Regions from separate parts of the Angustibacter sp. Root456 genome, predicted to be linked through region 3. Evidence: riboswitches for the same ligand, from Rfam matches in the RefSeq annotation. Region 3 holds a riboswitch; each other region holds the start of a gene.
The links. A riboswitch is a leader RNA that binds a small molecule or an ion and turns the genes downstream of it on or off. The one in region 3 is predicted to bind S-adenosylmethionine.

Region 1 (6,771 bases), on a different contig from region 3:
GGGGCTGCTCGGCCAGCCAGCAGACCGTGGCCTCCAGCTGCCGCACGACCGGCGGTGCGTCGTCGACATCGGCGATGACGCACCCGCGGCTCACGTCGACGTCGTCGGCGAGGCGCACCACCACGGACTGGCCCTCCACCCCACGGCCGACGGGTCCGTCGTACGTCTCGACGGCCGCCACGGTCGTGCGCACCCCCGAGGGGAGGACGACGACGTCGTCGCCGGGGCTCACGGTGCCGCCGGCGACGCGGCCGGCGTACCCGCGGTAGTCGCGGTCGGCCGCCCGCACGACGTACTGCACCGCGAAGCGCAGCCCGCTCACCGGCACCGTCGCCGCTGCCTCGACCTGCTCGAGGTGCTCCAGCACGGTTGGTCCGACATACCACGGCGCCCGGACCGAGCGGTGCACGACGTTGTCACCGTGCAGGGCCGACACCGGCACGGCCAGCACGTCATCGAAGCCCAGACCCGTGACGTGCGAACGGAACTCACGGACCACCCGCTCGAAGGCCGCCTCGCTCCACCCGACGAGGTCCATCTTGTTGACCACCAGCACCACGTGCGGGACGCGCAGCAGCGCCGCCACCGCCGCGTGCCGGCGTGACTGCTCGCTGATGCCGTGCCGGACGTCCACCAGCACGACCGCGACGTCGGCCGTGGAGGCACCGGTGACCATGTTGCGCGTGTACTGCACGTGCCCTGGCGTGTCCGCGAGGACGAAGGTGCGGGCCGGCGTCGCGAAGTACCGGTAGGCGACGTCGATCGTGATGCCCTGCTCCCGCTCGGCTCGCAGGCCGTCGGTGAGCAGCGACAGGTCGAGCTCGGTGCCTCGGCGCTCGCTCGCGTCGGCCACCGACGCGAGCTGGTCCTCCAGCACGCCCTTGGCGTCGTGCAGGAGCCGGCCGAGCAGCGTGGACTTGCCGTCGTCTACCGAGCCGGCGGTGGCGACGCGCAGCAGCGTGCTGGTCATCAGAAGTACCCCTCGCGCTTGCGGTCCTCCATGGCGGCCTCACCGGCCCGGTCGTCTGCGCGAGTGGCCCCCCGCTCGGTGACGCGCGTGACGGCGACCTCGGCCACGACCTCGGCCACCGTGCGAGCCCTCGACTCCACCGCGCCGGTGCAGGTGACGTCGCCGATGGTGCGGTAGCGCACCCTGCGCTGCTCCAGCACCTCGCCGGCCCGGCGCGGCAGGTGAGGTGAGTCGGCGAGCCACATGCCCTCGCGGCGGAACACCGCCCGCTCGTGGGCGAAGTAGAGCGACGGCACCTCCAGCCGCTCGCGCTCGATGTACTCCCACACGTCGAGCTCGGTCCAGTTCGACAGCGGGAAGACCCGCACGTGCTCACCCGGGCGGTGGCGGCCGTTGTAGAGGTCCCACAGCTCGGGCCGCTGCGCGCGGGGGTCCCACTGGCCGAGCTCATCACGCAGGCTGAACACGCGCTCTTTCGCGCGCGCCTTCTCCTCGTCGCGTCTCGCACCGCCGAAGACGGCGTCGAAGCGGTGCTCGGCGATGGCATCGAGCAGCGTGACGGTCTGCAACGGGTTGCGGCTGCCGCCCGGCCGCTCGTGCACTCGACCGCGAGCGATGGAGTCCTCGACGCTCGCGACGACCAGCCGGACGCCGAGCTCGCCGACCCGGCGGTCGCGGAACGCGATGACCTCCTCGAAGTTGTGCCCGGTGTCGACGTGCATCACCGGGAAGGGGATGCGCCCGGGCCAGAACGCCTTGGCGGCCAGGTGCAACATGACGATCGAGTCCTTGCCGCCGGAGAACAGCAGCACGGGGCGGTCGAGCTCACCTGCGACCTCGCGCAGGATGTGCACGGCCTCGGACTCGAGCAGGTCGAGGTGGCTCAGGGCCGATCTCGCCCGCAGTGGGGTGGCAGTCAACGTCTCTCCTCGGGAGCACGGGGACGCGCGCCGGCTCGGCCCACCGCCACGGGGCGGCGTGCGGGCATGAGGGCACGTCGAGATGGGGACGCCGACGAGCGGCGTCGAGGGAGTGCTAGAGCTGGCCGCTCAGCAGCAACAGGTGGCGCTGGACACGCGCTGGAGGTCGACGTGGCGACGCGACACCAGAACCAGGGCGGCGTGCGCCGAGCCTGCGGTGCGGGATCCGGCCACGGTTCCCCTTCTCATCAGGACCCTGTGCGGAGTCCGCGCTTGCGGCGACGGGGCGTCCGTCGTCGCCTGGTCCTCACCCGGAGCACCCCGCCGCGCAGGAGGGTTGCCGGCCAGCGAGCCGGGGCTTGGCGCTGGCGCTCATGACCGTGATCAGGAGGCTAGGCAGCGCCGCGGGCGGGGCGCAAGGACGTCGGCGAACGGTCCACCACGTGGGACGGCGGGCGCTGGGGGAGCCGCAGAACCCGGAAACGACAGCAGCCCCGGACATCTCCGGGGCTGCTGGGTGATGCTGTCTCAACTGCGCGCGCCCGAAGGGATTCGAACCCCTAACCTTCTGATCCGTAGTCAGATGCTCTATCCGTTGAGCTACGGGCGCCCGGCCAACTGGCCGCGTCGATAGTAGCGGACACCGCGCGTGCCCCTGAAATCGAGGCCCACCCCCCCTGCTGCCACCCAAACCCCCTTCCGCCAGCCCAACCGCTTTCCGCCAGCCGGCCGCGGCCTGAGCCGCGGAGGCACCACCAAGGCACCCCCCACCGGGCGCCAGCGTGGACGCGCTCTCACACAACGCCCCTGCCGGATCTCGCAAGGACGCCGCAAGACGCCGCAAGAAGTCCGCAAGAAGCGCCGCGCTTGTGAGTGATTTCACGAGCGGGTCACTCTTCTCGGCGTACCACGACGTGAGATGTGGGGCTACGGTGCTTGGCAACGCAGCCTCTGCAACGGATCGCCCTTGACGATCCGCGAGGTGACCGTTGGAGAAGCCGACGGTCGAACCAGGTCGACGATGACCGCGCGAAGGGACAGCCAGCGCCATGACTGCCGATACCTCCTCCACCACGAGCGATCTGAGCGTCGAGCCGGCTGCGCCGGCCGAGACCGCACCCACCACCCACGCCCGGCTGCAGGCCTGGGTGTCGCAGGTCGCCGAGCTGACCCAGCCCGACCGCATCCACTGGTGCACCGGCTCGGACGAGGAGTGGGCGCAGGTCACCGACGACCTGGTCGCCTCCGGCACCTTCGTGCGCCTGAACGACGACAAGAAGCCGAACTCGTTCTGGGCCGCCTCCGACCCCACCGACGTCGCGCGCGTCGAGGACCGCACCTTCATCTGCAGCGTCGACGAGAAGGACTGCGGGCCCACCAACAACTGGATGGCGCCGGACGAGATGAAGGCCATCATGACCGACCTGTACCGCGGGTCGATGCGTGGCCGCACGATGTACGTCATCCCGTTCGTGATGGGCCACCTGGACGCCGAGCAGCCGATGTTCGGCGTCGAGATCACCGACTCCGCCTACGTCGTCGCGTCCATGCGGATCATGGCCCGCATGGGCACGAGCGTGCTGCGTCGCATCGAGGAGCTCGACGCCGACTTCGTGCCGGCCCTGCACTCCGTGGGCGCTCCGCTCGAGCCCGGCCAGGCCGACGTCGCGTGGCCGTGCAGCGACACCAAGTACATCGTGCAGTTCCCCGAGGAGCGGATGATCTGGAGCTACGGCTCCGGCTACGGCGGCAACGCCCTGCTCGGCAAGAAGTGCTACAGCCTGCGCATCGCCAGCGTCATGGCGCGCGACGAGGGCTGGCTCGCCGAGCACATGCTGATCCTCAAGCTCACCAGCCCCGAGCAGCAGACCTACTACGTCGCGGCGGCCTTCCCGAGCGCCTGCGGCAAGACCAACCTGGCCATGCTCGAGCCGAGCATCCCCGGCTGGAAGGTCGAGACCCTCGGCGACGACATCGCCTGGATGCGCTTCGGTGAGGACGGCCGCCTCTACGCCGTCAACCCCGAGTTCGGCTTCTTCGGCGTCGCCCCGGGCACCAACGAGAAGACCAACCCCAACGCCATGCGCACCCTCGAGCGCGGCAACTCCATCTTCACCAACGTCGCCCTCACCGACGACGGCGACATCTGGTGGGAGGGCATGGAGAACCAGCCGGCCCACGCGACGTCGTGGAAGCACGAGGAGTGGACGCCGGAGTCGGGCGAGCTGTCGAGCCACCCCAACAGCCGCTACTGCACGCCGATCAACCAGTGCCCGATCCTGGCGCCCGAGTACGACGACCCCAAGGGCGTGCCGATCTCGGCCATCTTTTTCGGCGGACGCCGGGCCTCGACCATCCCGCTCGTCACCGAGGCGCGCGACTGGGTGCACGGGACGTTCATGGGCGCCACGCTGTCGTCGGAGACCACCGCGGCGGCGACCGGCCAGGTCGGTGTCGTGCGCCGCGACCCCATGGCCATGCTGCCGTTCATCGGCTACAACGCCGGCGACTACTTCCAGCACTGGCTCGACGTCGGCAAGAGCGCTGACGCCACCAAGCTGCCGAAGATCTTCTACGTCAACTGGTTCCGCCGCGACGCCGACGGCCACTTCGTGTGGCCCGGCTTCGCCGAGAACGCGCGCGTGCTCAAGTGGGCGATCGAGCGCATCGAGGGCCGCGCTGCCGCCGTCGAGACGCCGATCGGCCACGTGCCGACCGCCGAGTCGCTCGACACCGAGGGCCTCGACATGAGCGCCGAGGAGCTCGCCACCTGCCTCACGGTCGACACCGAGGAGTGGAAGGCCGAGATCCCGCAGATCCAGGAGTGGTTCGAGAAGTTCGGCGACAACCTGCCGACGACGCTCTGGACCGAGCTCGACGGCCTCAAGGCGCGCCTCGGCCTGGTCTGACCCGAGCGGTCTTCACCGGTCTTCACCTTCGCAGCACCTGCACACGACCCGAAGGACCCACGGCCTCGGCTGTGGGTCCTTCGGTGTTGGATGGACCAATGCGTCGAAACCGACCGTTGATCTGGGTGCTCGCTGCCGTCGTCGTCGTGGCGTTGGTGGCCGGTGGGGGACTGATCTGGCGTCAGCAGCAGCAGCGGGCCGCTGACGACGCGGCCCGGGCGGCCGCGGCCCAGGTCGCGGCTGCTCTGGCGAAGAACGACGTCAGCGGCGTCGCGTTCGCCGGCACCGATGGTGCGGCCGCGCAGAAGGCCTACGCGACGGCGGTCGGCAACCTGGCCACGCGGCCGACGTCCGCGAAGGTGACCTCGACGACGCGCGACGGTGACTCAGCGCGCGCCGTCATCGCCGTGACCCGCACGCTCGGCGGTGACGTCGAGTGGTCATACGAGCTGCCGCTCACACTGACGCACGACGCCGACGCCTGGCGCGTGCCGGCGTCGCAGCAGCTCGTGCACCCTGATCTGCGCGACGGCGAGAAGCTCCGGCTGCGCCGCACGACGCCCCCTCGCGCCGACATCCTGGGCGGTGACGGCAAGGCGCTGGTGTCGCTCGGCGACGTCGTCGACGTCGGCATCCAGCCCAGCCGCATCAAGGGCTCGGTGCCGCAGACCGTCACGAAGGTCGCCGGGATCGTCGGGGTCGACGCCGCGCCGCTGATCAAGCGCGTGCAGGCGGCTGACCCCAAGGCGTTCGTCGACGTCATCACGTTGCGGCGCAGCGACTACAACGCGGTGCGCGACCAGCTGCGCCCGATCCCCGGCGCGGTGTTCCGTGAGCGGCAGCAGTCGCTCGCCCCGACCCGCGAGTTCGCCCGGGCGCTGCTCGGCACGGTCGGGCCGGTCACCGGCGACATCGTGAAGGAGAGCAAGGGCCGCTACGTCGCCGGTGACGTCGCGGGCTTGTCGGGCCTCCAGCGCCAGTACGACGAGCAGCTGGCCGGCACGCCCGGCGTCACCGTCGAGGCGGTGTCGGTGGACGACAGCGCCGAGCCGCGCACGCTCTTCTCGAAGGACGCCGTGCCCGGCACACCGCTCAAGCTGACGCTGCGGCGCGACGTCCAGGAAGCCGCGGACACCGCGCTGCAGGGTCTGTCGCAGCCGAGCGCGCTCGTGGCCGTCGACGTGCGCACCGGCGCGGTACTGGCGGTGGCGAACAGCCCGGCTACCGGGCTCAACCGGGCGATGGTGGGCAAGTACCCGCCGGGGTCGACGTTCAAGGTGGTCACCACGCTCGCGCTGCTGGAGAAGGGCCTCAAGCCCTCCGACACCGTGCCGTGCCCCCCGACCGCGACCGTCAGCGGGCGCACGTTCAAGAACTACGAGAGCGAGAAGTTCGGGCCGGTGCCCTTCCACGTCGACTTCGCCAAGTCGTGCAACACCGCCTTCGTCGGCCTGTCGAAGCGGCTCGGCGACGACGACCTCGCCGCAGCCGCCAAGAGCCTCGGCATCGGCGCGAAGTGGGACCTCGGCACCAGCGCGTTCTCGGGCAGCGTGCCGGTCAACACCTCCGACGTCGACAAGGCGGCAGCCTCGTTCGGACAGGGCCGCGTCGAGGTGTCGCCGCTCGCGCTGGCCGTCGGCACGGCGTCGGTGGCCCGGGGCAGCTACGTGCCGCCGTCGCTCGTGCTCGCCGACAGCAAGCCCTCGGCGGAGCCGTCGGCGTTGCCCGCGGCGGCGGTGCAGACGCTGCAGTCGCTCATGCGCGAGGTCGTCACCAACGGCACGGGTGAGGCGCTGAAGTCGGTGCCCGGCGGCCCCGTGCACGCCAAGACCGGCACGGCGGAGTTCGGCACCGAGGTCCCACCGAAGACGCGGGCGTGGATGACCGGCTGGCAGGGCGACATCGCCTTCACGGCGTTCGTCGAGGAGGGCAAGAGCGGCGGCACGGTGGCCGGGCCGGTAGCTGCGCGCTT
Region 2 (6,771 bases), on a different contig from region 3:
GCGCACCGAGCGGTAGTAGACGCCCATCCCCGTGTAGTCAGAGGTGTACGGCGCCTCGTCGGCCCACGTGCCGAGGGTCAGGAACGCCTCGAGCCGCGCGGGGCCGTCGTCGTCGCGGGGCGGGAAGACGCTGGCGTCGATGAAGTCGACGGGCTCACCGTCCCAGGTGGTGCGCTCGCCGTCGCCCGCCCCGACGAGCTTGTCGATCGCGGCGCTCAGCTCGTCGAGGTCCTCGAAGCGGACGTGCCGCAGGTGCACGTACGGGTGCACGGCCACGAGCTCGATCGTGGCCGCGGCGGCGTAGCCGAGGGTGCCGTAGGAGTTCGGGAACGTCGTGAAGAGCTCGGCGTCCGGGCCGTCCGGCGTCGCGCGCACGATGTCACCCGCCCCCGTGAGGACGTCGATCGACAGCGCCGACTCGTGCGGGAGGCCCGCGCGCCAGGACGACGACTCGATACCAAGGCCCGTGAGCGCCCCGCCGATGGTGATGGTCTTCAGCTGCGGCACCACCAGCGGCATCAGCCCGTGGGCCAGCGTCGCGTCGACCAGGTGCTCGTACGTCGTCATGCCCCCGACGTAGGCGGTGCGCGCCACGGGGTCGACGGAGAACACCTCGTCGAGACCCGACACGTCGAGCCCCGCTCGCGCACCACGTTCGCGTGGCCGGAACAGGTTGCTCGTCGTCTTCGCCAACCGCACCGGCTGCCCCGAGGGCAAGGCGCGGTACTGCGCGCGAAGGCGCTCGACGGCAGCGGGCAGGTGCATCTCAGGGTGCGGCTCGGAGTCGGTCATCGTCTCGGATCGTAGCCCCGCGCAAACCGCGTCCGCAGGTCCTATCTCACCAGGACGTGCGGTAGACCTGAGTGGTGTCCGTCATCTCGGTCGAGCGCCGCCACGGCGCCGAGGCGTTCGACCTGCGAGCCGTCGTGGACGACGACGCGGCCGCCCACGGGACGGCCCTCCTGCTGCACGGCTTCCCGCAGAACGCTTCGCTGTGGGACGGCGTCCTGCCCGGTGTCCGCGAGCTCGGCCTGCGCTGCGTCACCGTCGACCAGCGCGGCTACTCCCCGCTCCCCCAGCCCACCGCGATCGACGCGTACCGCCTCGACCAGCTGGTGGCTGACGCGGTCGCGGTGCTCGACGCGACGACCGCGGGTGAGGCGGTGCTCGTCGTCGGGCACGACTGGGGCGCAGCGGTGGCCTGGGCTTTGGCCGCCTACCACCCACAGCGCGTGCGCGGCCTCGTCGCGGCGTCGGTGCCGCACCCAGGCGCGTTCGGCGCTGCGCTGCGGTCGGACGCCGAGCAGAAGGAGCGTTCGGCGTACATGCGGTTGCTGAGCGACGTCGAGCGCGCCGAACGCGTCCTGCTCGACGACGACGGCCGCCGGCTGAGGGCGTTCTTCTCCGGCTCGACGCTGAGCAAGGACGTGGTCGACGGCTACGTCGCTCCGATGCTCGAGCCAGGTCGGCTGCGCGGCCCCCTCGCCTGGTACGCCGCGATGGACGCCCAGTTCGCCGCCGTCCCGCCGGTGCGCGTGCCGACCGTCTACCTCTCGGCCGACCACGACCTCGCCGTCGGACGGCGAGCCGTCGAGGAGTGTGCGGAGTGGGTCGACGCGCCGTACGAGCACGTGGCCTTGCCTGGTTCGCACTGGATCCCGGACGAGCGGCCCGACGCCGTCGTCGAGGCTGTGCGCGGTCTGCTTTGACCGGTGCATCGCGCTGTGCTCTGATCCGCGAGTGCACACGGTGGTGGTGGTCGGCGCCTTGGTCCGGGACGGTCAGGTGCTGCTCGTGCACCGTCGCCCGGACAAGCACGCCTACCCCGACCTCTGGGACCTGCCGGGTGGCGCCATGGAGGCGGGTGAGTCAGAGCTCGACGCGCTCAGCCGAGAGCTGCACGAGGAGCTCGGGGTGCAGGTGGCGACGGCCTCGGCGACGCACCTCACCCGGCTGAGCGTCGGCCCCGCCGCTGACCCAGCGGTGCTCAGCGCCTGGCTCGTGCGCGAGTGGCAGGGCACCCCCGCGAACACCGCCCCCGAGGAGCACGACGGCCTGAAGTGGTGCGATCTCGCGCACCTGCCACCTCCTCCGCACGTCCTCGCGCGCACCGCTTTGCTGGCGGCGCTGCGCATCGGGCGCGACTGACGTCGACCCCCGACCCGACGGCGCTCAGCCGCCGCAGGGCGAGGAGCCGGCCGCTGACGGCGCAACCCACTCCGGCAGCGGCCGGACGTCGCACACCGGCTGCCAGCGCCCGTCGACGAGCGCGTACTCGGCGCCGGTTCCCCGCCGCACCAGGGCCGCGACCCCCGCGACGAGGCGGTCGACGTCCTCAGCCCGCGAGCCGACGCCAACGCTCGCCCGTACGGCCGCATCCAGCCCGAGCCGGGCGAGCAGCGGGTGGGCGCAGAAGCGCCCGTCGCGCACGCCGATGCCGTGCTCGGCCGACAGGTACGCCGCGACCAGGCCGGGGTCGTGGCCGTCGACCGTGAAGGTGACGACCCCGATCGACGAGGGCGCGTCGTCGAACACCCGGTGCAGCCCGACGCCGGGCACCGCGCTCAGCCCGTCGACGAGCCGACCGCGCAGCGCCGCCTCGTGCACCTCGAGCGCCCCCTCGGGCAGCGCCCGCAGCTCGCGGCACGCGCGGGCCAGCGCCACCGCGCCGAGGACGTTCGGGGTCCCGCCCTCGTGCCGGGCCGGAACGGGCGCCCAGCGGGTCGAGTCGACCGTCACCTCGCGCACGGCTCCCCCGCCTGCGAGGTACGGCTGCGCCAGGTCGAGCCAGTCGCGTCGTCCGACGAGCACCCCGCAGCCGTACGGCGCGTACAGCTTGTGGCCGCTGAAGGCGACGTAGTCGACGCCGGTCGCTTCGAGGTCGATCGCGCGATGCGGCGCCAGCTGGGCGGCGTCCACGACCACGCGAGCCCCGCGGCGATGAGCGAGGCGCACGATGCGCTCGACCGGCAGCTCCTCACCAGTGACGTTCGACGCGCCGGTGATGGCGAGCAGCGCCGCCGGCTGCGCCGCCAAGGCGTCGTCGAGTGCGGCCAGCGTGGCGTCGACGGTCCGCTCGACGGCGACGCAGCGGTGCGGCAACCGCTGCCACGGCAGCAGGTTCGCGTGGTGCTCGAGGTCGAGGAACACCACGTCACCCCAGGCCGGCACGCAGCCCGCCAGCAGGTTGAGCGCGTCCGTGGTGTTGCGCGTGAACACGACGACGTCGCCCGGTCGGGCACCCACGAACTCCCCCACGGCAGCGCGAGCGTCCTCGAGCAGCGCCGTCGACACCTGCGAGGCGTACCCGGCCCCCCGGTGGACGCTGGCGTAGTAGGGCAGCACCTGCTCCACGTGCTCGGCCACGGCCGCCAGGGCCGGAGCGCTGGCGGCGTAGTCGAGGTTCGCGTAGCGCCTCCACGAGCCGTCGAGCAGCGGCACCGGCAGGTCACCGCCGACGACGGTGAGCAGGGGCTGGTCGCAGGACGCCGAAACCGTTGCGGCCCGGGGGTCTTCGATGACGATGGGACTGGACATCAGGTACTCCAGAGGGTCTGGGACCCCTGCCGTCGCCGGAGCCCGCGCTTGCGCCGACACCTCGCCGACGCCAGGTCGTCACCCGGGGCACCCCACCGCGGTGGAGGGTTGCCGGCCAGCGAGCCGGGGCTTCGCGCTGGCGCTCATGACCTCTGCCGACCGTATCGGCAGGCCGCGCCGACGCCCAAGCGTCGAGACCCCGCGTCTCGCAGTGCGAGATCTGCTCACGTCAGACCCATCGCCTCGTGCACGCGCGCCAGCGTCGCAGCGGCCAGGGGACGCGCCCGCTCCAGGCCGGCAGCGAGCACGGCGTCGACGACGTCCGGCTGGCGTTCGAGCTCACGCCGCCGGGCCCTGATCGGCCGCAGGTGCTCGTTCACCGCCTCGGCCACCACGGCTTTCAACCGCGCCGCGCCGCTGCCGACCTCGGACGCGACGTCCTGCGGCGTGCGGCCGGAGCACAGCGCGGCCATCAGCACCAGGCTCGACACCTCGGGACGGCGCTGCGGCTCGTAGGTGATCTCCCGCTCGGAGTCGGTGACCGCCGACCGCACGAGGCGCGCCGTGTCGTCCTCACTGGCGCCCAGCGCGATCGCGTTGCCCCGGCTCTTGGACATCTTCTGCCCGTCCGTGCCGAGCAGCCGCGGCGCCTCGGTGAGCAGCGCCTGCGGTGGCGTCAGGACGCTCGCGCCGCGGCCGTAGCGCTCGTTGACCCGACGGGCCGCGACCCGCGTCTGCTCCAGGTGCGGCAGCTGGTCGTCGCCCACCGGCACGAGCGTGCCGCCCACCGCGAGGATGTCGGCGGCCTGGTGCACCGGGTAGGTGAGCATCAGCGCGCTGAGGGGCCCGGCGTGCCCGGCCTCGGCCTTCACCGTGGGGTTGCGCTGCAGCTCGGCCAGGGTCGCCGTCGACAGCAGCGGCAGCATCAGCTGACCGATCTCGGGCACGGCGCTGTGCCGGAAGACGCTGGTGCGCAAGGGGTCCAGGCCAACCGCGAGGTAGTCGAGCACCAGCTCGCGGACGTTCGCCGCCACCTCGCTGGTGTCGCTGCGGTCGGTGACGACCTGGTAGTCGGCGATGACGACGAACGTCTGCACTCCGGCGTCCTGCAGGCGCACGCGCTCGCGCAGCGTGCCGAGGTAGTGACCGAGGTGCAGCGGGCCGGTGGGCCGGTCGCCGGTGAGCACGCGGTAGCGGTCGGGCGCCTCGAGGACGTCCGCGCGGTCCGCGAGCAGCGAGGTGGTGGAAGGCGTCGTGAGGGTCGAGGCAGCGAAGGTGGTCATGTCGGGCTCCAGTCGTCGAGTGGGACGACCGCCGCCGCAGCGAGCGAGATGAGCGCGAGATGCCGAGCTGACCTGGCCGCCGGACGGCGGCCATGAGGGAATGCGTCAGCGGCCGCCGATTACGGCAGCCACCACTGGCGCGTCAGGGTGCAGCTCACGCGTCGATGGTAGCGGCAAAGGCGAGGTCCGTGGCCGTCCCGATCACGCGGTACCCCAACCGCTCGTACACCGCGTTGGACGTCGGGTTGGCCGCGTCGGTGTAGAGCATGCACGTGCGCCCGGGCTCGGCCAGCTGCTCGCGAGTGACGGCGGCGACGCACGCCGCTGCGTACCCCCGGCCGCGCTCCTGCGGTGGCGTGTAGACCAGCTGCACGCGCGCGACCCCGGCCTCCGGCAGGGTCACCGCGGCCATCGACACGGGACGACCGTCGACCTCCCAGACGTGCAGCAGACCGGCCGCGACGCGCGCAGTGACGTGGTCGATACGGGCGCCCCCGGGCGTCGCCTCGTCGGTGAACGCCTCCCCCCAGCCCCGCAGCAACGGGACGTCGGCAGGCCCAGCGAGGCGGTGTCGCCCAGGCGGGGCGGGTGGCTCGACGAGCTCGTCGACCTGCAGCAGCCGCTGGCGCATGACGACCTCGGCGGACGGCCCGCCGCGCCGCACCCACTCGTCGGCGAAGACCTGGCCGCTGGGGTCCGGTCCACCCACCGAGCGCAGGTCGGGACGAGCCACCCACGCGGCGCGGGCCAGCGCGCGCACGACAGCGTCGTCGTCCGCGGTGAGGTAGGCGCCATGGGGCGGCGTCTGCATGAGCGCGCCCACCACCTCACCGTCCGGCTGCTCGACCCACCACCACAGCTCGCTCTGCGGCGGCTCCGCCCGCTCACCGGCCAGGGCCCGCGCGAGGCGGGTGAGGATGACGCTGTGCCGCGCCGGCCGTTCAGCCAGGAAGCCCCGCACCCGCTCGGCGAAGCGGCGCGGGTCGTGGCCGGTGACGACGTCCACGGCTCAGCCGACGACCTGGAAGTCGCCCTGCTCCAGCCGCCGCACCAGCTCACCGACGCTGCGCGCCTGCACCACCGTGTCGTCCCAGCCGGTGCTGGAGTCCTCGACGAGGTGCACCGGCGGGTCGGGCTCGCGCAGGTCGATCACGAGATGGCGGTGCTGGCCGTCCGCACCGATCACCAGCGCGCCGGGGTGGAACACCATCTCCTGCATCCACGCCTGGGTGACCTGGATCGCCACGTGCGGTGGGTGCAGGTCGACGTAGGTGCCGGTGGCCATCCACCCGCGGCGCAGCCACGTCGGCGCCGTCACCATGGCCCGCCAGGTGTCGGGCACCAGCTCGCCGAAGGCGTCGCGCACCGCGTCGACCTCCACGTGCGGCACACCGCGCTGGTACTGCGCCTCCTCGCAGATGTCACCGACGATCGCCTTGGTGAGCCGCCGGCCCTTGGGGATGCTCAGGCGCCCGTCGTGGGCGGCGACACCCGACCACGAGGTGACCTCGGCCGGGACGTCGAAGACGACCAGCGACCCCTCGCCGCGCGCCGGCACGACCTCCTCGCGCAGGACGCGCACCGCGTCGGTGCGCAGGGTGAAGGCGTCGACCGTGACGTCGTCCGCACCGCGCTGCGGCCACGTGCTCCAGCCGGTGGCCGCGAGGGCCTCGAGCTCGGCCGCGCCGACGACGCACCACAGCGACATCGTGGCGGCGGGCTTGCGGCGCAAGAACACGGGCATGACTGTGCCACCGGTTTCTGGGAACGGCCACCGCCCCTAGGGTGGGTTCGCCCGCATCGCCGACGAAGGATCCGATGAGCAGCCACACCGCACCCTCCACGAGCGCGGCCGACCCTGCGCCGTCCGAGCCGCCCGCCGCCGCACCACCGAAGGTGCGTCAGACGTGGGTCGACCAGACCCGGTGGGTGGCGATCGCGCTCGTGCTCG
Region 3 (6,771 bases):
CAGCGGCCGCGCGGTCGGTGCGGCCGCCACGATCTCCTGCGACAGCCGTGGCGGGTACAGCCGGTCGGTGTCGACCGCCGCCACGACCAGGTCGCACGTGACGCGCGCCAGTGCTGCGGTGGCACCACCGCGGCCGCGTCCCACGTCGTGCGAGCTCATCGCCTCGGTGAGCACCACGTACGAACCGGCGTCGAACCGGCGCGCGAGCTTGGCGGCGTGGTGGTCGAGATAGCTCTCGACCGCGTAGCGCCCGGACCCGCCGATCGGCTGCTCCTCCCCCTGCGCAGAGCGGCCGAAACGGTCGGCCAGCTCCTGCTCGCTGCGGTAGGTCACGTGCGCGATGCGGCGGGCGATGCCGAGCCCAGTCTGCGGCCCCGGGCCGTCGGCGTGGTGGTAGTCGCCTCCTGCCCAGTGCGGGTCGCTGCGGATGGCGAGCAGCTGCGGTTGGCACCAGGCGATCTGCTCGGCGCTCGCTGCGGCCGCCGACGCCAGCACCACCGCCGACCGCAGTCGCTGCGGGTGGGTCACCGCCCACTCGAGCACGCGCATGCCACCCATCGAGCCACCGATGACGCTCGCCCAGCTCTCGATGCCCAGCTGGTCGGCGAGCCGCACCTCGGCCTCGACCTGGTCGCGCACCGTGATGAACGGGAAACGCGAACCCCACGCCCGACCGTCCGGCGCCGCGGACGACGGCCCCGTGGTGCCCTGGCATCCGCCCAGGACGTTCGGCGCCACCACGAACCAGCGGTCGGTGTCGAGGGGGCGGCCCGGACCGACGAGCGCGTCCCACCAGCCCGGCGTCGGGTGGCCGGGGCCGGCCGGGCCAGCCACGTGGCTGTCACCGGTGAGCGCGTGCAGCACCAACACCGCGTTGTCGCGCGCCGCGTTCAGCGTGCCCCAGGTCTCGTACGCCACCTCGACGTCCGGCAGGGCGCCACGTGCCTCGAGCGTGATGGTGCCGACGCCGACGGTGCGTCGTCGACCCACGGGGTCGCCTGCTCGCCAGCCGGGCACCTGCTCAGGCCTCCTTGGCTGCGCGAAAGCCCGCCTCGAGGTCGGCCAGGATGTCGTCGATGTGCTCCAGGCCCACGGCCAGGCGCACCAGACCCGGCGTGACACCGCTCGCGCGCTGCTCGTCCGGCGACAGCTGGCTGTGCGTCGTCGAGGCCGGGTGGATGACCAGGCTGCGCACGTCGCCGATGTTGGCGACGTGGCTGTGCAGCTCGAGCGCCTCGACGAACCGTTGACCGGCCGCGGCGCCGCCCTTGATCTCGAAGGCGAGCACGGCGCCGACACCCTGCGGGGCGTACTTGCGTCCACGCTCGTACCAGGGGCTGTTCGGCAGGCCCGCGTACGCGACGCTCTCGACCTCGTCGCGTCCTTCGAGCCAGCGGGCCACGGCCTGCGCGTTCTGGACGTGCCGTTCGACCCGCAGGCTGAGCGTCTCGACGCCCTGCGCGATGAGGAACGCGTTGAACGGCGAGACCGCCGCACCTAGGTCGCGCAGCAACTGCACCCGGGCCTTGAGGATGAAGGCGAGGTTCGCACCCAGCGGGCTGCCCACGCCGAGGTCGCGGGCGTAGACCAGACCGTGGTAGCTCGGGTCGGGCTGGTTGTAGTTGGGGAACCGGTCGGGGTACGCGGCGTAGTCGAAGCGGCCGCCGTCGACGATGACGCCGGCGATCGACGTCCCGTGGCCACCGAGGTACTTGGTGGCCGAGTGGATGACGACGTCGGCACCCCACTCCAGCGGCCGGATCAGGTAGGGCGTGGCGATCGTGTTGTCGACGACGAGTGGCACACCGAACTCGTGCGCCACTGCGGCGACCCCCTCGATGTCGAGGACGTCGGACCTCGGGTTCGACACCGTCTCGGCGAAGAACACCTTGGTGTTCGGCCGGATCGCAGCCTTCCAGGAGTCGAGGTCGTCGGGGTTCTCGACGAACGTCGTCTCGATGCCGAGCTTGGGGAACGTGTAGTGCAGGAGGTTGTACGTGCCGCCGTACAGGCTGGGGCTGGCCACCACGTGGTCGCCCGCCTCGGCGACGTTCAGCAGGGCGAGCGTCTCGGCGGACTGTCCGCTGGCCACCAGCAGGGCTCCGACGCCACCCTCGAGGCTGGCGATGCGCTGCTCCACCGCGTCGGTCGTGGGGTTCATCAGCCGCGTGTAGATGTTGCCGAACTCCTTGAGCCCGAACAGATTCGCGGCGTGCTCGCTGTTCTTGAAGACGTAGGACGTCGTCTGGTAGATCGGCAGTGCCCGCGCCCCCGTGGTGGGGTCCGCGGCCTGGCCGGCGTGGATCTGTCGGGTCTCGAAGGACCAACCGTTGCTCATGGTGTCTCCTGGGATCGGGCGCGCACGAGGGCGCCCGGTGGCTGCGGGCAGGTGCGAGGACGAACGAGGGTGCAGTCGCTCAGCCGGCGCGACGAATCGCGGGTGGAGGCGCGGGGCGGTCAGCCCCGGCGCGACCGGTGGATGGGTGAGCGACGGTCGAGGTCAGCGACGCATTCGACAGGTCACGGAGGGCTCCCAAGGTTCTGGGCCCGTCGGTGACGGACCCGCGCTTGCCCACACCTGCTGGTGTCGGCCAGGTCATCACCCGGGGCACCCCACCGCGGTTGGAGGGTTGCCGGCCAGCGAGCCGGGGCTTCGCGCTGGCACTCATGACCTGCGTCGAAAGTACCAGCGAGTGCCTCGCACGCCCAGCACGCGGGATCAGTCTCTCAGCATCCGAGACGCCGAGGCCTCCTCGCTCGGCCGCTCTCCCGCGCCGAACCGCCGAGTCGTCTGGACCCAGGCCGGTGGGATCGCTGCTCGCAGCAACTGCGCCAGGAGCACCGCCAGGCGGTAGTCGGGGTCGAGCGAGAGCGCCCGCTCCACGGCGGCGTTGGCGAGGGCGCCTTCGCCGGCGCCCCAGTACTGGGCGGCCAGCAACGTCAGCGGTGCGACCGCGAGCTGGCCGTCGGACATCACGGCGAGCTCGCGCAGCACCCTCGTGACCGGGTCGTCCTCGTGGTGCTCCGGTCGGCGGGGAGGGTGACTCCCGCCGCGACCCTCCGGCAGCCCCTCGAGCCAGGCTGAGCAGCGTTCGCAGAGCGCGTCGCGCAGCCCGATGTCGAGCATCCCGGCGACCAGCAGACCCGCTTCGTCGGCGTCCAGACGCAGGCTCGCGTCACCGCGGCTGCGGCTCACCGCGGCATCGAACAGGCCGGTCACCTCGCTCACCCACGCCCGCACGCCCTCCACCCCGCCGTCCTCGAGCGCAGCGCGCCGGGCCAGCTCGCGCTCGGCGACGCTCGCCACCGCTGCCGTGGTGAGGGGGCCGCGTGGCGCGACCCGGCTGACCAGGTCGTCGCGATCGGCGAGCGGCGCGCGGCCCTGCAGCACGAGCGTCGCCGCGGCCTGGGTCGATCGCACATCACTCACCGGCGTCCCGGCCTCCGGGCAGCACCTGGCCGACCGGCAGGTCATCGACCAGAAGCGCTCCCGGCCGACGTACACCGCCTCCTTGACCGGCACGCCGTCCTCGGCGAACCGCTGCTCGACCGCGTCGACCAGCACCTGACCGGGACGCAGCCGCGGCTGCCAGGGCGTGTCGTCGTAGACCAGCAGCGCCACCTGGCTCGGCTCGTCGCGCAGCACGCACGGCACCACCTCGGTGGCGAACTCCTCGGCCGCCGTCGTGCCGTCCGGCAGGTCGAAGCGGGCGGCCAGACCGCACCGCAGTCGAGGACCACGCAACGACAGGACGACGAGGCTGCGCCGGGGATGAAAGCCGAGGAGATAGGGCACGAGCGAGACGAGGTCACCCGGGCCGCTCACGGTGAGGACGGGCTGACTGGCAGAGGGGGAGGTGGTCATGGCGACCACTGTGGCCAGTGCCCACGACCGTGCGTCGGTGCCGGCGCCGGCACTGTGGACCGCCCGGCCCCTGTGGACGACGGCCTGTGGAGGACGAGCGGTGGTCCACAGGCCACGATGAGCGACTTGCGCCGCTCACCGGGTCAGCGCACGACCTGCCCGGGGACGACGTGCGGTCGCCGGCCGGCGGGCTCCGAACGCTCCCAACACAAGAACGCCTCGGTCTCGGCGAGCACGCGGCCAGCCACCCACGTGACGACGAACGCGTCGTCCGCGAGCCCGATCAGGGGGATGATCGCCTCGGGCACCAGGTCGACCGGCGACACCGCGTAGAGCACGCCGAGCGCCAGCAACCCGAGCTGACCGCGGGTCGTACCGCGGTAGCGGCCGGTCAGGGTCGCCACGACGAGCCGGGGCAGCGCGGCGAGGCGCTCACCGACCCCGGGCGCGCCATCGCGTCCGGCGCCCCGCAGGGCGCGGGCCAGCGCGACGAACGCCGTGGTCTTGCGCCACCGGGCCATGACTTCGCTCCTCACTCCCCGCCACCACGGCGGGGTCACCGTGCGCTTGGACGTTCCAGCGTCGCGCCAGGTTCCCGCTCAGCGGGCCGTGACCGCCTGCGGGAACTCGCGGCGGCCGCTCTCCGCGATCCGCCGCATGAGGTAGAGGTCGACGCCGGCGCCGACGACGCCACCGACCACGGGCACGCCCTTGCCGAAGCGCGAGAGGGCCGACTTGCCCACCTGGCTGACCAGACGGAAACCGATCCCCTTGTTGATCACCATGATCGCCGGCCCGGGCAGCCGCTGAGCCGCGAGGCTGGCCAGTCGCCCGCTCGTGCGGACGCCCGCCTTCGCGAGCAGGTCAGCGGCGTCCGCGCCCACCAAGGTGAGCATGACGGCCTCGCGCACGCCGGTCTGGCGCAGGTCGTAGCCGCGCAGGCTCGCGACCGACCCCACCATGCGCGTCGCCACCGCGTAGAAGCCCAGGATGTTGGCGGGCAGCGCGACCGGCAGGGTGACGAAACCACCGAGGCCGGTGACGAACCCACCGGCCGCCGCGAGCCGCAGGTGCGAGCGCACGACGGCGTCCACCGAACGCTCGGTGTCGCCGTGGTCGCTACGCGCCGAGTCGGCCACCTTCTGTGCCGAGTCGAACGGGCCACGACCGTCCAGGCCGACGTCGAGCAGCTGCTCGACGACCTTGCCGGCGTGGGCGGCCAGACCCTGGGGGTCGTCCTGACGTGCGTCGGGCACTGTTCCTCCTCGGTCGGCGTCCAGAGCCGCGGCAGCCGCTCCGGGTGTCGTAGCCACTGATCCTGCCTCGCCGTTCCGGCCACCGCACGGCGACGGGCCGGGGTCGAGGAGAAGCGAGGGCGCAGTGGGGGCTGTCGGTGGCGGCTGTCGGTGGCGGCGGACAGCATGAGGGGCGTGCTGCTCCAAGAGGTCGCCACCGCCAGCGCCGACGTCCGCTCGACCGGCGGGCGCCGTGCCAAGGTCGCGCGGCTCGCCGCGTGCCTGCGTGATGCGGCGGCCACGGGTGACGCGCACCTGGTCGCAGTGGTGTTCAGCTACCTCACCGGAGTTCTGCCACAACGACGCACCGGGCTGGGTCCGGCGGCGCTGCGTGAGGCGCCGCGGCCTTCGCCGGGCAGCGAGGCGGCGCTCACCGTGGAGCAGGTGGACGCCGCCTTCACCACGGCTGAGGCGCTCACCGGCGCGGGGTCGACCACCTCACGGCGCACGCTGCTGCACCAGCTGCTGGCCCACGCCACGGTGCAGGAGTGGCAGCTGCTCGCGGGGCTCGTCACCGGCGAGCTGCGTCAGGGGGCGCAGGAGGGCCTGCTGCTGGACGCACTGGCCGAGGCCGCCCAGGTGCCGGCACCGCTCGTGCGACGCGCGGTCACCGTGGCGGGTTCGGCGTCCGAGGTGGCCGTGGCTGCGCTCGTGGGCGACGCCGAGGCGCTGTCCCGGTTCACGCTGCGAGTGGGAACCCCGCTGGGCCCCATGCTCGCGCGGTCCGCTCCAGACGTCGCCACCGCCGTGCACCAGGTCAGTCCCGCCGCTGTGGAGTGGAAGCTCGACGGCAGCCGCGTGCAGGTGCACCGCGACGGTGACGACGTCCGCGTCTTCACCCGCAGCCTCGACGACATCACCTCGCGCGTGCCGGAGGTCGTCCAGGCCGCACTGCAGCTGCCCGTGCGGTCGGTGGTGCTCGACGGCGAGGCCATCGCCCTGCGCCCCGACGGACGGCCCCGGCCCTTCCAGCAGACGTCGGCGCGCGTAGCGGTGCAGGACGCCACGCGGGCCGAGCAGGCCGTACGCCAGTGGCCGCTCACGACGTACCTCTTCGACGTCCTGCACCTCGACGGTGACGACCTCACGGTGCAGCCCCTTCGCCTGCGACGCCAGGCCCTCGAGCGCTTCGCTCCCCCGCACCTCGTGGTTCCGCACTTGGTGGTCGACGACGGCGACGGCGCGTCAGCGAGCACGCGCACCGCCCAGGAGTTCGCTGACGACGCGATCGCGCGCGGCCACGAGGGCGTGGTGGTGAAGGCGCTCGACGCGCCGTACGAGATGGGGCGGCGCGGCGCCGGGTGGGTGAAGGTCAAGCCGGTGCACACGTTCGACCTCGTGGTGCTGGCCGCGGAGTGGGGCCACGGCCGGCGCACCGGCAAGCTGTCGAACCTGCACCTCGGCGCGCTCGACCCCGACGGCGACCACGGCCCTCCGGGCGGCCACGTCATGCTGGGCAAGACCTTCAAGGGCCTCACGGACGCGCTGCTCGCGTGGCAGACCGACGCCCTGCTGGCCTTGGCCGACGGGCCGACCGACGACTGGGTGGTGCCCGTGCGCCCGGAGCTGGTCGTCGAGGTGGCGATCGACGGCGTGCAGACCTCGTCGCGC

Region 1: linked by a shared signal. The riboswitch ahead of ASD06_RS20060 (putative leader peptide) and the one ahead of ASD06_RS05220 (bifunctional o-acetylhomoserine/o-acetylserine sulfhydrylase) in region 3 are both predicted to bind S-adenosylmethionine.
Region 2: linked by a shared signal. The riboswitch ahead of ASD06_RS10460 (aminotransferase class V-fold PLP-dependent enzyme) and the one ahead of ASD06_RS05220 (bifunctional o-acetylhomoserine/o-acetylserine sulfhydrylase) in region 3 are both predicted to bind S-adenosylmethionine.

Annotation. Positions count from the first base shown of each region.
Region 1 covers NZ_LMER01000020.1:235,812-242,582, forward strand. Annotated here, with positions in the region: gene ASD06_RS15850 (sulfate adenylyltransferase subunit 1) at 1-970, opposite strand, end outside; gene cysD (sulfate adenylyltransferase subunit CysD) at 970-1,890, opposite strand; gene ASD06_RS20060 (putative leader peptide) at 2,020-2,139, opposite strand; SAM riboswitch class IV at 2,155-2,270, opposite strand; tRNA gene ASD06_RS15860 (tRNA-Arg) at 2,428-2,500, opposite strand; gene ASD06_RS15865 (phosphoenolpyruvate carboxykinase (GTP)) at 2,940-4,799, shown strand; gene ASD06_RS15870 (penicillin-binding transpeptidase domain-containing protein) at 4,898-6,771, shown strand, end outside.
Region 2 covers NZ_LMER01000016.1:110,114-116,884, reverse strand. Annotated here, with positions in the region: gene ASD06_RS10475 (FAD-binding oxidoreductase) at 1-792, opposite strand, end outside; gene ASD06_RS10470 (alpha/beta hydrolase) at 867-1,709, shown strand; gene ASD06_RS10465 (NUDIX domain-containing protein) at 1,741-2,148, shown strand; gene ASD06_RS10460 (aminotransferase class V-fold PLP-dependent enzyme) at 2,173-3,537, opposite strand; SAM riboswitch class IV at 3,577-3,688, opposite strand; gene trpS (tryptophan--tRNA ligase) at 3,762-4,820, opposite strand; gene ASD06_RS10450 (GNAT family N-acetyltransferase) at 4,975-5,826, opposite strand; gene ASD06_RS10445 (hypothetical protein) at 5,830-6,558, opposite strand; gene ASD06_RS10440 (acyltransferase family protein) at 6,639-6,771, shown strand, end outside.
Region 3 covers NZ_LMER01000014.1:7,107-13,877, reverse strand. Annotated here, with positions in the region: gene ASD06_RS05225 (homoserine O-acetyltransferase) at 1-990, opposite strand, end outside; gene ASD06_RS05220 (bifunctional o-acetylhomoserine/o-acetylserine sulfhydrylase) at 1,022-2,338, opposite strand; SAM riboswitch class IV at 2,560-2,673, opposite strand; gene ASD06_RS05215 (DUF4192 domain-containing protein) at 2,720-3,865, opposite strand; gene ASD06_RS05210 (YkvA family protein) at 4,009-4,386, opposite strand; gene ASD06_RS05205 (EcsC family protein) at 4,465-5,121, opposite strand; gene ASD06_RS05200 (ATP-dependent DNA ligase) at 5,287-6,771, shown strand, end outside.